4 regions of the Paenibacillus praedii genome follow, and region 1 is predicted to be linked to each of the others. Evidence: riboswitches for the same ligand, from Rfam matches in the RefSeq annotation. Region 1 holds a riboswitch; each other region holds the start of a gene.

The links. A riboswitch is a leader RNA that binds a small molecule or an ion and turns the genes downstream of it on or off. The one in region 1 is predicted to bind cyclic di-GMP.
Region 2: another riboswitch for cyclic di-GMP. It lies ahead of ACO9K6_RS00665 (methyl-accepting chemotaxis protein); the one in region 1 lies ahead of ACO9K6_RS20660 (methyl-accepting chemotaxis protein).
Region 3: another riboswitch for cyclic di-GMP. It lies ahead of ACO9K6_RS15330 (EAL domain-containing protein); the one in region 1 lies ahead of ACO9K6_RS20660 (methyl-accepting chemotaxis protein).
Region 4: another riboswitch for cyclic di-GMP. It lies ahead of ACO9K6_RS12690 (EAL domain-containing protein); the one in region 1 lies ahead of ACO9K6_RS20660 (methyl-accepting chemotaxis protein).

The regions. Positions count from the first base shown of each region.
Region 1 covers NZ_JBMWAM010000035.1:5,618-9,871, reverse strand. The annotation lists gene ACO9K6_RS20660 (methyl-accepting chemotaxis protein) at 236-1,933, opposite strand; cyclic di-GMP riboswitch class I at 2,118-2,201, opposite strand; gene ACO9K6_RS20655 (L-dopachrome tautomerase-related protein) at 2,624-3,757, shown strand; gene ACO9K6_RS20650 (YojF family protein) at 3,881-4,225, shown strand; gene bshB2 (bacillithiol biosynthesis deacetylase BshB2) at 4,248-4,254, shown strand, end outside.
Region 2 covers NZ_JBMWAM010000001.1:131,853-136,106, reverse strand. The annotation lists gene nasC (assimilatory nitrate reductase catalytic subunit NasC) at 1-1,147, shown strand, start outside; gene ACO9K6_RS00670 (Na-translocating system protein MpsC family protein) at 1,550-1,897, shown strand; cyclic di-GMP riboswitch class I at 1,910-1,992, shown strand; gene ACO9K6_RS00665 (methyl-accepting chemotaxis protein) at 2,140-3,729, shown strand; gene ACO9K6_RS00660 (chemotaxis protein CheW) at 3,755-4,183, shown strand; gene ACO9K6_RS00655 (chemotaxis protein CheA) at 4,197-4,254, shown strand, end outside.
Region 3 covers NZ_JBMWAM010000017.1:578-4,831, reverse strand. The annotation lists gene ACO9K6_RS15330 (EAL domain-containing protein) at 1-2,025, opposite strand, end outside; cyclic di-GMP riboswitch class I at 2,096-2,191, opposite strand; partial or broken gene ACO9K6_RS15325 (carbohydrate ABC transporter permease) at 2,325-2,471, opposite strand; gene ACO9K6_RS15320 (S-layer homology domain-containing protein) at 2,755-3,612, opposite strand; gene ACO9K6_RS15315 (SGNH/GDSL hydrolase family protein) at 3,951-4,254, shown strand, end outside.
Region 4 covers NZ_JBMWAM010000012.1:1,924-6,177, forward strand. The annotation lists gene ACO9K6_RS12675 (DUF5808 domain-containing protein) at 1-583, opposite strand, end outside; gene ACO9K6_RS12680 (GntR family transcriptional regulator) at 599-994, opposite strand; gene ACO9K6_RS12685 (Gfo/Idh/MocA family protein) at 1,187-2,179, shown strand; cyclic di-GMP riboswitch class I at 2,441-2,525, shown strand; gene ACO9K6_RS12690 (EAL domain-containing protein) at 2,621-4,254, shown strand, end outside.

The DNA.
Region 1 (4,254 bases):
TTGCAATAATTCATTCATATGTTGTTCGTTATTACGTTGCAGATTAACAGCCGATGAGACGGCAAAGAGACGAAAAGGGCTGTCAAAAACTCTGATGGATCTCATCACTCGTTATTTATCTGGCATGTATTTATTAAAGAAAAAGATCCTGACCTTGTAAGGTCAGGACCCTGCTCTCAAATCTATGTTCACATAAAGAAAAAGAGAACAAAAATAAAGATTGCGGCTTGCGGGCTTAATTCACCTTGAATCTGCTAATGTTTTGCTGCAGATCCTCAGCCATTTTGGAAAGCGCGCTGGCTGCGGCGCTGATCTCCTCCATAGACGATAGCTGCTCTTGCGTTGCGGCCGAGACCTGCTCTGTTCCTGCAGCGGAGCTTTCTGTAGTTTCGGAGATGGTCTTCATTGAGCCCGACATTTCATCTACTCCTGCTGTCATTTGCTGAACGGATGCGGAAACCTCCTGGGATCCGGCAGCAACATCGCTGACAGCTGACTGAATATAGTCAAAGGATTGCCCGGCAGAATGCACAATTCCAATGCCGGAATGTACTTCTCTGGTAACGGCATCCATGGATTGTGTGGCCTTGCCCATGCCTGCTTGAATGGCAGAGATGAGCGAAGAAATTTTTTGAGCAGAATCGGCGGACTGCGTGGACAGCTTGCGTACCTCGGTGGCGACAACCTCAAAACCTCGTCCATGCTCGCCAGCTCTTGCCGCTTCGATAGCAGCATTCAACGATAAAAGATTAGTTTGTGCCGATAACTCGCCTATAACCTCAACAATTTGACTGATTTCTGCAGATTGTCCGCCAAGCTCCTTCACGATCTCGGAAAGCCCATTAACCGTTTCGTTAATGGCATTCATTTGTTCTACAGCCGTTTTAATGGATTCATTGCCTAGCATGGCTTTCTCTGAAGCTTCGGCAGCTTTGAACGAAACATTTTGTGTGTTTTCTGCAATCTGTTGAAATCCAACGGACATTTCATTGATTGTCTGGAATCCATCGCTAACAAGCTTAACCTGTATGTCTACGCCGCTGGCAACCTCCTGCATGGTTTTTGCGATTTGTTCAGTGGCGGTAGAGGTTTGCTCTGCGCTGGCTGTTAATTCCTCTGACGAGGCCGCTACTTGTTCGGCGTTTGTCCCCACCTGTATTATGAGGGACCGAAGATTCGCAGTCATCATATTGAATGAGCTCGCCATCTTGCCGATTTCATCATTGTTTTTTATTATGATTTTTTCGCCAGTAAGGTCTCCAGAAGCAATTCGCTCAGCTGCTTTGGCAACTGCAACAACAGGCTTGGATATGAGACGACCCATAAATAAAGCAATACCAACACCAAGTAAAATGGATAGTATTCCTAGAATAATAACAACTCGCATGACTTGCTGCACTTGATTTTCTACTTCAATAATACCTGTATCTAATTGTTCTTGCTGATAGGATTCCATTGCGGTAGCTACGGCTTCAAACAGAGTTACCATTTCACGTCCCTCATTAGCAAGAAGGGAGTTAACCTGCGACATCATATTTTGGTTTTTTAGCGAAATGATCTCTTGGGAAAACTGATAAAATTCAGCTTCCCGTTGATCTATCTGCTTCAGCAGCTCCTGCATGTTGGATGATTGAAAGGTTGGCGCAAGCTCAGCGCTTATGCTTTGGACTCTTTCATGCGAATATTCTATAGTGGCTAATGCAGTGCCATCTCCGAATAAAGCATAACCTCGCAGAGCGGCCTGCTGTGATTTCATGGCATTAGTCATATCCTTAATGTGAAGCATCTTGGCGACTCTATTATCAATGAGTTCAGAATATGTACGGTTAATAGAAATGATTTGTATTAAATTTGTTAATATAATGACAACTAGTAAGATAAGGACAGCTAGGAAGCCCGCTAGCAGTTTTTTGCTGATTGATAAATTTCGCATGATGTGCCCCCTAATTTTTTTTGAATTGCATCGATTGCTGCTCGAGATTATGTAATATCTTTGGAGCATGTTTGTATAAGGTTTTTGCAGATAAACATTCAAAGCCTGCGGCATTCACCTCCTAAAATGAAAAGAAAAAGCACTCCCATAAAGAGGGTGCTTTTCTCATAAGCATTCTTTTACCCTCGGCAGCCCGGCCGTCATAGCATGAAGCGTTAGACCCGTGGCTTTGCGTCTTTGCCTTTCGACAAATTTGCCTTTATCATCATACTATATAATTATAAATAACTTACTATTTTTAGCAAGTGTAACATAACGACAATCATTATGCTAGTACCTTAGACTTGCTTATTATTAAGCAAAATGGTCTATTCGACAGACAAGGAGGGGGATGAGACCTATATCTTTAATAAACACATTTTATATCGTTGAAACAGGGTCTTTGGTAGGAAAGTTGCTCGGAAGGAATACTCTTTTCATAACAGGGTAACTTACCTAATGGTGGTAATCATGCAAAAGCATGATACTGTTATTGCCACAAACAATAGGAGGTTCCGTTGAGCTATGAAAATTACTATGAAAGCTTTGTTTGCAGTATGGCTTATGGTGCTTGTTTTTACCTCGAATGGCGGTACAGCATCCGCGCGGTCAGAGCCGCAAGCCCATGCAGATCAAGTAGGGCAATATCAAATGCTGTATCATTGGAACCATTTGGATTGGAACTTTGCCGATCCAAGCATGAAGCGGGATTTCGAGGCGAATCAATATTGGAAGCAGGCGATGCCTGCAGGCATTAAGGTCGATAAGGAGGGGAACTATTACGTTTCGGTGCCAAGATGGGCGCAGGGCATTCCCGCAACAATGAACAAGATCCTCATGAAGGACGGCAAGCCGCTGCTGGAAGCTTTTCCAAGCTGGGAGTGGAATAAAGCCGGTGACGTAACCAAGCTCCAATCCATCCTAGGGTACGAGATTGACGAGAAAAACAGGATGTGGATTTTGGATCAAGGCAAAATCGCTTATAATCCTTCACCAGACGGTTCGCAGAAGCTGGTCATTTGGGATTTGAATACGAATAAGCTGATCGACTCGATCAAAATCCCGAACGAAATCGCGTCGTACCGTACGTCCTTTCTGAATGATGTGGTCGTAGACAATAAGAACGGCTTCGCTTATATAACCGATTCCGGTAACGGCGAAGGCTTCGGAGGAACGGTTGTAGCGGGAATCATCGTCTATAACATGAAGACGAAAACCTTCAGGAGGGTACTCGACCGGCAGCCAAGCACACAGGATTTTCCGGGGTTTATTTTTGAAATCAACTACAGACGGGTCTTCAAGGACCAACCGATGAAATTAGGCTCTGACGGCATAGCATTATCCGCCGATCGTTCAACCCTGTATTATTGTCCGATTACAGGCCGCAATCTGTATGCCATCGACACGGCACTGCTGAGAAACTTCAATACGCCGCTGGAAACGATCAATAAAGCCGTTCAAGCCCGGGGCAGCAAGGGCACAAACACGGATGGGATGCATGCGGACAATAAAGGAAATGTATATTATACGATGCTGGAAGGGCAGGGGGTTGGCAAGTATTCACCGGAGAACAACAAATTCAAGCGTTTCGTATCGGATGACCGTATGCTGTGGGTAGACGGCGTGGCCTTCGATCAGAAGGGCTCGATTATTTTTAACAACAACCGGCTTCATCAAATGTTCGAGAAGAACCAGGACGATCTCGATTGGAACTATCCGTTCAATTTGATCATATGGAAAGCATATGTGGGCAAGGATATAAAATCATATTTGTATGCCAATTAGTTTAACAATGAGCCAATTCCTTTACTGAAGCTTTCAGAAGGGTATTGGCTCATTTTATGATAAAATGAATGTACGAGAGCAATCTTTATTCATTTAGATAAAAGGACACATGGAGGAATGATGATGCAGCTTATCCATCAGCAGAAGGTTCAGCATATGATCGATACGCTTAAAGATCAAGACTTATATATTCATCTTGAAATGACTACCGGAGCTTATGCCAACCATATGGACAGCTCCAAGCATCCAGCGGCGAACTTCATTACAAATGCGGTTATTCGTTACACGCTTGGATCGATTGCCGGAAGCGGGCCTTACCGTGTCGGATTAAAGACGGCGGCTGGCTGGATCTATTCAGAAGGGCTCACCCACTGGGATGAGAGTGACACAATGAGACTTATTTTGGCAGGTCATGACAGTCAAGGGAAGCTGGTCGTTGCCTTGCAGCTGAGCCGGTCGCCATTCTGATGAGAGAGGAGAGAGCATTCTAATGGAAA
Region 2 (4,254 bases), on a different contig from region 1:
AATCGGCAAGCCAGGCTGCGGCTACGGTGCAGTTACTGGGCAGGGGAATGGACAAGGCGGCAGAGAGCATGGCCAGAAGAGTGATCAACTGCCAGGCTACCGTTCCATAGAGGATGAGCAGGATCGTGCTTATGTGGCTGGCGTATGGGGAGTTGATCCCGAGGAGCTACCCCGAAAAGGCGTATCCGCCTATGAGATGATGGAGCTGGTTCACGAGGGAACGATACGTTCATTGTTTGTAATGGGGTCCAACCCCGTCGTTTCAAATCCGAATGCAGATCGGGTAGAGGAAGGGTTGTCTAAGATCGATTTCCTTGTGGTAGCAGATATGTTTTTGTCAGAGACGGCCAAGCTGGCCGATGTCGTATTGCCTGTGACGGCCTACTTGGAAAATGATGGAACACTTACGAATTTGGAAGGCCGCGTGCTGCTTCGAGAATCCAAGCTTAACGCTCCAGGCGAAGCAAGGCATGACTGGGCCATCCTATGTGAGCTTGCTGCAATGCTGGGCAAGCAGCGATATTTCCCATTCGAATCGGCAGAGCAGATTTTCGAAGAACTGAGACAGGCCACCCGCGGTGGCCTAGCCGATTACTATGGCATTACGTATGAACGTCTCCGTCAAGAGGGCGGCGTGTATTGGCCTTGTCCTTCAACGGAGGGGCAAGCAATAAACGGCATGATGTTCGAGCAGACTTTCGCTCATGCGGACGGCAAAGCGATTTTCTTCCCCGTAGAAAGTCGGCTGCCTCAGGAGCAGCCTGACGAAACATATCCGCTCACGATGACGAACGGACGAGAGCTATCCCATTATTTAACAGGGGTACAGACACGAAGAAGCGCTTCACTCGCAGCACGGAGCGTGGAGAATTATATCGAGCTTCATTCCAAGACAGCAAAAAAATATAAAATTGAAGATGGGGAGTGGGTCGAAGTTCGTTCTCGCAGAGGAAGCTTCAGTGTCCGCAGCCGAATCACGGATAAAATAAGAGAAGATACGCTATTTGTGCCGATGCATTGGGGGGGGGTACAGAACGTGAATAAGGCGACTAGTCCCGAGCTTGATCCCCATTGTAAAATGCCAGGCTTTAAAACATCGACCGTAGCAATTAGATCGCTTCGTTCACAGACATACAGCAGAAGTTAGTTTTGTCCATTCTTTTTTAAAACCAAGGATATATATAATGCTGCAAGTCTTAGTTAAATGATTTTAATAAATATTAGAATCCCATGTATAAATACCTATTAGATGATTTATTTAGTCCATTTGACACATGTGATATCTGCGTGTATTATAAGAAATAATGCAATGGTGGAGTAATTTGGTATGAAGTTGCTTTCACTACGAATAGATACGATGACTGGAATGGTAAAAGGCATAATCTGATGTTGGCTATACATCCATCATAAAACAGCTTTGTACCGATTGAAGGTATATAGTTGTTTTTCGATGGTTTTTTTTTGCTCATCCACTATAATTTGAGGAAATACCACACAATCTTAGATTGCTAGCAAAGAAAATGGAAAATCCTTGAAGGGGCGAGGGGTCATGCAAAAAAAAGTACATCTATTCAATGAAATGGTTCGGAAGGTGCGGAAGGATCTATTCGGCAAAGGTCCGGATGAGGTGCGTACTGTTTTTGTAGATAATCAAGCAATCACGACGATGAGCGGAAATCTTACACCTGTCGAAAAGTTCATGACGCAGACCGAGCAAGGCGGAAATTTGGTTCACCAGGCCCGAACGAAGCTCATTCAGGAATACTATAATCGCAAAGTACCTGAGGGGATGGAAGAGTTGATTGGATCGAAATTGGTTCGTTTGTTTTCGGACATACATATAAAAGATGACCAAGCCGTTTCGGTTTTTGTTTTTGAACATCCTATTAAGAAGTGACAAGATTATTCCTATTGATAAAGGCAAACTTATTGAAAGATAAGGACGCAAAGCAACGGGTCTAAGGCGAACGCTATGACAGCCGGGCTACCAAAAGTGGTGTAAGGACCCTTTTGGGTCTTTTTTTATACGATCTTTTGGGATAATTTAATTTATTTCCAATAAGCTGCGGATAGCAGATGACATAAATGATTTTGTATAGAACGACAGAAGATATTATAAACAGGATGGAGTGTTCTATTTTGAAATGGTTTTATAATTTGAAAACGTCTGTGAAGTTAATTTCCGCATTTGTTTTGATGGCTATCCTACTTGCATTCGTTGGAATATTTGGTTTGTCTAATATGGGGAAAATCAATGATGAAGTAGGAATCACATACAATGAACGGTTAGTACCCATTGCTGATATTGCTGCCTCTCAAGTGTTATACCAGCAAATTAGAGTTAATATCCGGGATATGAACTTTATTGCTATTATAAGTGCAGACAAAAATATTTATGAAAATAATATAAACGAATTAAAAAATCAAATTTTAACGAACATGGATACATACCGTAATTCTGATTTGAGTGAGCAGGAAAGGGAAGTCATAAATAAATTTGATCCTGCATGGGAGTCATACAATGAAATGCTGGAACTTGCTATGCAATCCGCACATGCAGGTGATATAGACGAATATAAAAGAATCGCTCCTGATTTTAAAGCGGCCGGTGACCAGGTAGAAGGTGTTTTAATGGAGCTGATTTCCTTGAATATTACGACAGCACAACATGGGTTTGAGCAATCCAATGCGATGTACGAAGGCTCCCGAACCATGACCATAACGATTATCATTGTGTCATTGCTTTTCAGTATTGCATTCGGTTATTTCATGTCACAAATTATCGCACGGCCTCTGAATCGACTGGTGGGATTACTTGGTAAAGTGGCGGCTGGCGATTTGAGAGAAACATCGGATATCAATACAAGAGATGAGATCGGACAATTGGCGACATCCATAAACAACATGGTAATCAGTTTAAGGTCAACCGTCGGAGCCATTTTTGTATCCGCTGAAAGCGTTGCTGCTGCCTCCCAGCAGATCTCGTCAAGTACCGAGGAGATAGCCAGAGGGAGTAACAGCCAAGCGAGTGATGCTCAAACGATGAATGAACTGTTCTCGGAATTGTCAATAGCTATTAGTTCGGTGGCTCAGAGTGCAGAGCAAGCAGCTGATCTGTCTAATACAACAATGGATATTGCAATGGAAGGCGGCAAAGTGGTTCGTTCGTCCATCGAAGGCATGGTTGTGGTTAATGAACAGATGTCCCGATTAGAAGAGGATTCAAATAAGATTGGTGAAATTATTGAAGTAATTGATGATATTGCAGAACAGACGAATCTTTTGGCATTGAATGCTGCAATTGAAGCGGCGCGTGCAGGAGAGCAGGGCAGAGGGTTTGCGGTTGTAGCCGATGAGGTTCGTAAATTGGCTGAACGTAGCAGTGAAGCTACGAAGCAAATAACGTCAATTATTAAAGGTATGCAGCAGAATACGCAACACAGTGTGAGGGCAGTTGGTGAAGGCGTTGCATTTTCCAAAAAAACCGGTGAAGCGTTTGACAGCATCATTACGATGGTCAATCAATCTGCTCTTAAGGTTACGGAAATTGCCGCAGCGAGTGAGGAACAGGCCGCTCAATCCGCAGAAGTGCTTATTTCAATTGAAAGCATTTCCGCAGCTACGCAACAATCAGCGGCAAGCAGCGAAGAAACCGCAGCAACGGCTCTATCCCTGGCTGAGCTTGCACAGGATTTAAATAGTTCCGTATCCATTTTCAACATTAAATAGTTAAATGAAGAGAAGAGGTAGTGCGATGCAGGCTTCTAAGCAGGAGCAATATATTGAATTTGGCATCGAAAGTGAACAGTACGCCATTCGAATTCAGGATATACATGAAATTATTAAAATGCAGGATATTACTCAAATACCGAATGTCATGCCTTATGTAAAAGGAGTCATTAACTTGAGGGGCAGGATTGTACCGGTTATCAGTCTCAGGAACTTGTTTCGACTCCATGAAAAAGAGCATACAAAGGCAAGTCGAATAGTAGTTGTTCACCATCAAGATGACACTGTTGGAATCATTGTAGATCGCGTGAACAAAGTTACCACTTTCACAGACATTCAGCCTCCTTCAGAACGCGTTGGCGGACCTGACGGCAACTATTTCACAGGAATCGGATTAACGGATAGCAGCCTGGTCGGAATTTTGAAGCTGGATACCGTATTGCTTCATGAATAGGAGAGAAGACCCGATGTTGTCCGAATACAGGGAGCTGTTTCTGGAGGAACTGGAGGAGCAGCTGCAGCTCA
Region 3 (4,254 bases), on a different contig from region 1:
CTTGATGAGCTCCAAGTCACTTTTCCCATCCGATGGAAAGAGGCTGATTCCGATACTTGGTGTGGTATACACTTCATGATCACTTATCGACATCGGTATTTTAAATGCCTGAAGGACGGTTTGGACGATTTGTTCCGATTGTTCACGGGTCCTATTCGGAAGTAATGCGACAAACTCATCACCACCCATCCTTGAGAGGATCGCGTCCTGACCAATACAGCCTTGAATCCTCCGGGCCGCCTCCTTTAATAACGAGTCGCCATTTGCATGACCAAACATATCATTCACCATCTTAAATCGATCGATATCGATGAACAGGACGGCTGCCGTGTGGCCAAGGTCACTCGCTTCCTCCAAGTAGGCTTGCAGTCGTTGATTAAAGTAGACTCGGTTGGGCAAGCCGGTTAAGCTGTCGTAATATGCCAAAAGCTGAATTTCTGCAAACATGCTTTGAATTCTCAAAGCCATTTCTTTGCTGTTCGAAATAAGGGTATTAATTTCTTCTATGAAACTGCCCTTCCAGTTCACGAGCTGGTTCTCGGCTATTTTCTCAGGCAAATCTGTGGTCGTGTAGGTTAATTGCTTGATCGGTCTAACGATAATACGACTAATCATATTGGAAATGAGAATGGATAACAATCCACAGACCAATAAGATACTAAATATATTAATGTAAAAGCTATACAAACGGTCACGATAAGGAGCAATCGGTGTCTCGGCTATAATACGCCAATCCCCCATATGCGGAATCGTCATGATTTTAAAATAAGAGGACTCTCCCCATCTGCTCATTGGATTTTTGATGGTGTCTGGGTACCAGTGGTACAAACGGTCATCCAATACATGTATTCCACCGCTTTTTGTCCAGTCATACTCGTTCATAACGGCTAGATCATCACGGGTGCTTGCAATGACCTTATTATTTTGATCTACGATCGTGACATACATTAAGCTATTTTTCACCAGATTTTTTAACTCTGTTGTAATGTAGTTAAGATCAAGCGCACCTACGGCAGCCCCTTGAAACTCTCCGTTAATCATAATAGGATTGCCAATAATCACAGTGGGCACGGTTATTCCGCCTCTTCCTTGAAACACATCGGAAACAACCGGTTGGTGATATTCTCTCATGTATTCAAAGTAAGGCCGATCCGCGAAGTTTAAGCCGATCGTTGACTCTCCTTTGTTATTTCGCAATGGATTGAATACCTTAGTAGTTCCATTGCGATTAGCAATGTACAAATTAATAAAATCCGGATATAACGTCTGGACTGAAGCGGCTTGGCGCTGCAAGTAGTCCAGCTTTTCCAGCCTATTTTCAGCTGCTGCCATCGATAACAGGTTCACCGCAGCCACATGGGCTTTTCCCCAATCCATGATGTCATTGCGGATGAGGGAGGAATCCGCTTCCGTCTCAGATTTTATTTCCTCTTTGATATTGCGGTATTGTTCGCGGCCGATCATCACTGTCACAAGAAGCAAAGAAAGGAAGATCAGTGTGACAAAGTGGTTGAATAAAACCTCGTGAAAGGAGCTGGATATTTTACGTTTCTGGAATGCCGGCCATTTAATAAGAGGCAAATAGGTAACGATTAAGCTGGCAATCAATGCATTCCAGATGCCATTCACCGCATCCTTAAGCGAGATGAGCAAGGAAGCAGTGACATTCATATGCAGAGCATAATGATAAAACACAAAAATGAGCGGCATACCCAAAATCACCCAATATAGAGTAACATTTAGAACAATCTTCTTTCCTCTGGAGAAGAGGCCGACAAATAGCGTTTCCAGCACAAAAACAATGAAAGCATAAGGATGGTTCCATAGCAGCAAGGTATAAGCATTCACAATAATTGATGCCACTAATGCCCATTTCAGACCGTATATTCGCAATAATAACAAGGTAAATATACTGCCAAAAATAAAATTGACCCCAAGCAAAAGAGACAGGTTGAACATATTGCCTAAAAGTGCGAATACAATCAGCGCTATGATATGAAAGATCGGCTTATTCCATTTACTCACTGCTCTACCACCTTTTAAATCTTCTTGTAGCAACAAAAAAAACTCTCCCGAAAAGAAGAGTTTCCTTACCTTCGGTAACTGGCTGGCATAACATTTCCAATCCGGAAATGTGATAGCCCCTATAGCTTTGCGACCTCATTTTTCAACGAGTGTGCCCTTTCGTTATGAAATTTTTCAGAACGACTATATATGTATCGACAATAAACTACAATTAGTACTCATTATAGTTTATACTACTGGGTGAAACAATAGCCTTATCTTAAATGTATTTTACCATATTAAAAAGGCTGCCGCTCTGATGTCGTCAAAAGCGTAACTTTGATCGTATTCCAATAATAGAGGTAAAACGGATAATCCCCTACCCAAACTTTCATGTAGTTTGTAGGGCCATTAAAATTTGTAGGAATCCATTCAATCGGATACTTGAAGACATCCTGTTCGAATTTCCGGCAATGCTTTCTTGAAGTCGTTTTTTTCTGGCACTCGTTCGATTATTTTTGTTCGCAGTAATGGCAGGTTCCACGATTGCACCTCTTTCTGTTCTGTTTCCATTATGATAGCCCGCGAGAGGGCATTAACGTCATCAACAATTATTACTCGTTTGAAAAATAATTTACGGTTATGAAAACACCGTGCCAACAAAGGATTGTTAGCACGGTGAGAGGATAATTCAGTTATTCAGTTATTAATTGTATGAATTGAATACATAGTTAATTAATTTATACACGATTACTGCAGCCTCAGCACGCGTTGTAGGCTGCATAGGTTCGATTCGGCCATAACTTCCCTGCGCACCAATCCCATCTTCACCAATGCTGCAACAGCATCTGCAGCATAACCTGAGATCAAAGCCTTGAATTTGCGATCTCCACTTCCTTCGATGATTCCTAGCGAATGTGCGATTCCTACCGCTTCATAGTAATAATCATCTTGATTTACATCCACAAAGGATGTATTTACAGCTGCTGTGATGCCCAGCGCTTCGATTAATATTTTCGTGAAATCGGCGCGGGTTATGAAGGAACCCGGTTGATAAGAACGATCCGTGACGCCATTAATAATACCTTTCGATGCTAGTACCTGAATCGCTTGTGGAGCCCAAGGGACTGGGCTTAGATCATTAAATGATTTTGTTAAATAGGAAATGGCATATTTACTAAAGTGGCTTGTTTGGAAGCGCATTTCCTTAGAAGTAAAATCATATTTTCCAGTAGGCACCAACTGAACATGACCTTGCTCATCCACGTACCAAACTGACAATAATTCTACATTTTCCAGCTCTTCCTCGCTTAGCGCATAAGGAATTTGCACCGTCACAGCAGCATCCTTATTGTTATAAGCAAGAGCTTGCCCCTCCGATTCAACGTGCAGGTCTATAACGACTCCTACCTTCCCTTGAATTGCGGCATTTTGCGGAACCTCAGATTTGGCCATCATTATGGATATCTTTTCTTGTTCTCCTGCCGCTTCATTATTAGCCAGCATGTTTCCTCGAAGGAGCATGCTGCCCAGCTCCGTTGAAAGCTTAATTTGGAATTTCTCTCCGTACTTGGTGAGGAATTCAGCAGGAACTTCAATAGCGTACATATGGGCATTCGCTTCTTTCCGCATCGCAATGGAGAAACATTGTTGTTGAATCTCCTCCTCAAAAAAACATTCTGGCGTATTTTATTTCATTGTAGTGAGCAACTGCCGCGGAAATAAGAAAATCGGGGTTTTACATGGGGGGGGAGGGGAAACGGATTAGAAATGGACATGAAGCATTCATTGTTAGTGTCCACACAAACTGCACATGATTACAATATTATATTTCTAAGATGCACTTGAAGAAATACACGAGCAAGCAAACAGTTGATCTTTAAAATTAATTTTTCATCAGGCTATTTGCGCAGTATGTATAATGAAACGGGGTTGGTGATATTCTTATGATCTATACAGCTCTTGGAGATTCCATTACATTTGGAGAAAATGCCTCCTCTATGGCAAAGGCTTATCCCCAATTGGCCGTATCTACTTTAAATTCACGCTCCCGTAAGGTTACCGGGTATGTTTTGGCCCTGCCTGGTTGGAGCAGCAATGATCTATTAAATGCGGTGATACGGCAGGGATCATCCATTATTAGTGAATCTGCTGTTGTTTCTATATGGATCGGAGGAGTGGATTTAGCCAACTCGGCACTGTCTTCATTTAGAAACCAGCAACCATTACATGCACAACAAGCTTTAAACG
Region 4 (4,254 bases), on a different contig from region 1:
TTTTCATATTCATATTGCGAAAAGCTCCATAAATGCCGAATAGAACGATCGTCATGATGAGTGAAGCGACTCCGGTCATTTTTAACAGCAGGTTGGCATTGGAAATAGAAGCGATAATCAGGCTCATAGAAATTAAAGCAGGAATTAAAAACCAGTGTGGAGAGATGACCCCGGCTTTTTTCAACAGGTTGATCTTAGTATCAATACGGACGATGCGCTTTTCTCCGACAAACCAGTCCTTTTCTCTTTTGAGGGCGGTGGTCAGGCGATGAAATTTGTTGAACGGAAGCTTGGCGGTGTAGAGAAATGCTGCAAACCATATAAACGTATAGATAAAGGCCATAGAGAAGTAGTCCGCGAGCAAAAATAGAGGTGTGATGCTAACAAAGGCAATAATACCGAATCGTGTATAAGCGCGCTTGTAATCAGACTTCAGCTGTTTAATGGAAGCATCCTCCAAGGCGTGCGATGGGAGCGTAACGCCAAACAAAATGGAGCTGCCCGTCCTTGCTTGATTCAGATAAAGGACAAGAATGATAATGTAAGCAATTACGGTTGGTATAATTAGCATCAGATTGTTCATTAAAAGTAATTCCTCCTATTCAGGTAAGGGGTGGTTTTTAACGGCAGCTGCTGCAAAAATGCTGGAGCAAATAAACATGAATTCCTCGCGTCCGACTCCTTTAAGACAAGCCTCTGAAATAACTAGCGTTAAATCGCGTTCCAGCTTCGCATTGAAATCAGAATTTCTGATGCATTCCGTCGCCACCTTGGCGCCGTGTCTGCGATCGATGGAGATGAAGCCTTCGTTTTTCAAAATGGTATAGGCCTTGTTGACGGTCATGGCATTCACGTCCAAATCATCTGCCAGCTGTCTTACCGTCGGTAGTTTCTCCCCGTGGACCAATCCGCCTACGCCAATTCCGATGACGATTTGGTTTCGAAGCTGAACGTAGATTGGAATTTCGCTATTATAGTCTAATGTAATAATCATCGGATCACCTCTTGCAATAAAGTATTGTTTGTATTGCAGATAATAATACAAATAAAATAGGATGTCAAAAATCCAGCTGGAAAATTTGGACAGACTATGTCATCTAAAGCTATAATAAACGAGGGTGCTCAAGCACATTGTATGAGAAAAATAGAAGAACAATCCTATAAATAACTTCAAGGAGCAGCTAATATGATACGATTTGGTGTGATCGGAACGAACTGGATTACGGAAGCATTTATTGATGCGGCACGCGAGGTGGAGGGCTTCGCTTTAAAGGCGGTTTATTCACGTAAAGAGGAGACAGCAAGCGCATTTGCCTCCAAGCACGGTATCGCTCATATTTTTACAGATGTAGAGGAGATGGCTGCAAGCGGTGAGATCGATGCTGTATATATTGCAAGCCCGAACTCCTTCCATAAGGATCATGCGATTGCCTGCATGAATAAAGGCATTCACGTGCTGTGCGAGAAGCCGATGGCTTCGAATGTGAACGAGATGCGTCAAATGATCGCTGCCGCACAAGCGAACGGCGTATTGTTGATGGAGGCACTCAAATCAACGCTGCTTCCCAGCTTTAAAGCCATTGAACAAAATGTGCAAAAGCTAGGTACGGTGCGTCGATATTTTGCGAGCTATTGCCAGTACTCCTCGAGATATGACGCATACAAGTCCGGTACGGTGCTCAATGCGTTTAATCCGGCTTTTTCGAATGGGGCCTTGATGGATCTGGGCGTTTATTGTATCTACCCGCTGGTGGCGCTGTTCGGCAAGCCGGACGTTATCAAAGCAACCGGTGTCATACTCGAATCCGGCGTCGATGGGGAGGGAAGCATCGTGCTGCAATATAAGAGTATGGATGCAGTCATTATGTATTCGAAGATTACACACTCCTTGATTCCTTCAGAGATCCAAGGGGAAAATGGCAGTATGGTTATTGACAAGATCAGTGAAGCTGGAAAGGTCGAAATTCAATATCGGAACGGAACGATTGAAGATATTTCACAGCCTATGGGCAGTAAATTGATGTACTACGAGGCTAAGGAGTTTATTGAGCTAATTCAGGCTGGTAAAACGGAGTCTTCGGTAAATACCTTTCAAAATTCGATAGCCACGATGGAAATTATGGACGAGGCAAGAAGACAGATCGGACTGGTGTATCCAGCAGATTCTGTTGTATTGTAATCATTCGACCGATGGAATGGATTTTTTCATCGCCCCCATTTTCCGGAGTCAGTTGTATCGCTATCTCACCTTAATGCCTGACCATGGACGATAACGTCGGTGGTCTTTTTTTTTACAAATTAAGTGGAGAGGGAGTGGAATTTATGTATCACGAGCTTTATGGGACAGCTTGTTTTTTGGTTAAAAATTTATACCTAATTACTTGAAATTTGGTTATGGAATACTTGAAGATTTTATGGAATAATTAATTAAGATTAAAGTCCTTGTTAAGAGCAAAATTGTCGAAAGCAACGACGCAAAGCCAACAGGCCTAATAGGTATTTCTTAAGGTGACCGGGTTATCGAAGGATGAATAACGATTATTGCAGTTATTGCTGGATTAACTCTTCCTCCAAACATCAGGTTGACGCATATTTTATACATAGGAAGGGAACTCGAAAAGTGGAACAAAATATTATGCGTCAAACGGGCAGCGACAACCGGTTTGAGGTTGTTCAGAAAATAGCCAATTTGGGTTATTGGGAATTTGATCATGTGCGGCAGAAGGCTTCATGGTCCCATCAAATGTTTGTTATTTGTGGAATTGACAATGACTTCCCCGTGAGTGAGGAGGCTTTCTTCGGTCTGATATATACTGAAGACCGCGATCGCGTACTCCAAAATTTCAAGTTATCCCTTGAAACGAAAGAAACTCTCGATAGCGAGTTTCGGATTGTCCGTCCAAATGGAGAGATGCGAGACGTGTTGTCTCACATCAGCCACGTCAAGGATGCTAATGATGAAGTAACAATCACAATCGGAACGATACAGGATGTAACCGAAGGCAAGAGATTGCAGCATCGTTTAACTGTAGAAGAGCAAAACTATAAATCATTATTCGAAAATAATCCAAACGCTGTCTTTTCGTTTGACTTGGATGGTCGTTTTTTGTCGTGCAATTCTGCTCTTGAGAAAATGTTCGGCTATAGCAAAGAGGAAATTATAGGCGGCAGCTTTCATCATTTTGTTGCTGAAGAAAGCCTCGAGATGACCATTCATCAATTTGAGGAATCCGTGAGGACACGCGCTCCGCTAAACTATGACACGACCGGCGTCACCAAGGATGGCGAGATTATAGAGGTAAATGTGACGAATATTCCGATGATAATCAACGATGAATTAATCGGAATTTACGGCATTGCTAAGGACATTACGCAACAGAAGCTGGTAGAGCGTTCTCTTAGAGAAGCGGAAATGAAATATCGAAGCATCGTAGAGCAATCGCTCGTAGGCATTTTTATCGCGCAGAAGGATCGGTTTGTTTATACGAATAAGCAGTTGGACATTATGATGGGTTATGACACATTAATAGGTTTATCGGTTATTGAAATGATTCATAGCAATGACCGGAAATCGATAGCTGGCCAGATATCGGAGCTAGGGGTAGGTGAGTCATTAACGGATCTGTGTCATCGGGTAATAAGGCGGAATGGAAGTATTATCATTTGCGAGGTTCATTATAAGTGCATAACTCACCTGGGTGAGAGAGCTATCATCGGAACCGTATTGGATATTACCGATCGGAGCAAGACGGAGGAGCAGAACCATTATCTCGCTTATCACGATTATTTGACGCAGCTTCCTAATCGGAGGATGTTCGAGGAGGAGCTCGAGAAGCAGCTTAAAATCTGTGAAGTTTACAATCAAAAGCTAGCTGTTCTATTGCTTGATCTGGATCGGTTTAAATATATCAATGATACATTAGGACATCCGATAGGAGATACATTGCTGAAGCGAATAGCCGATAGGTTGAAAGGCTTTTCGAGTAACGGTAAAATAGCTTACCGTCTCGGTGGAGATGAGTTCGCCATCGTCATAACTGATTTTCATATGCAAAGTGAAGTGACGGCTATTGTCAATGCTGCCATTCAGTTAATTAAGGAGCCCTTCCTTGTAGAGGGATTCGAGCTTAATCTTACCGTCAGTGTCGGCATTAGTCAGTCGCCTGAGGATGGACAATCTGTTGAAAGCCTGATGAAAAATGCGGACACGGCCTTGTATTATGCCAAGTCAAGCGGAAGAGACCAGTCCCAGAG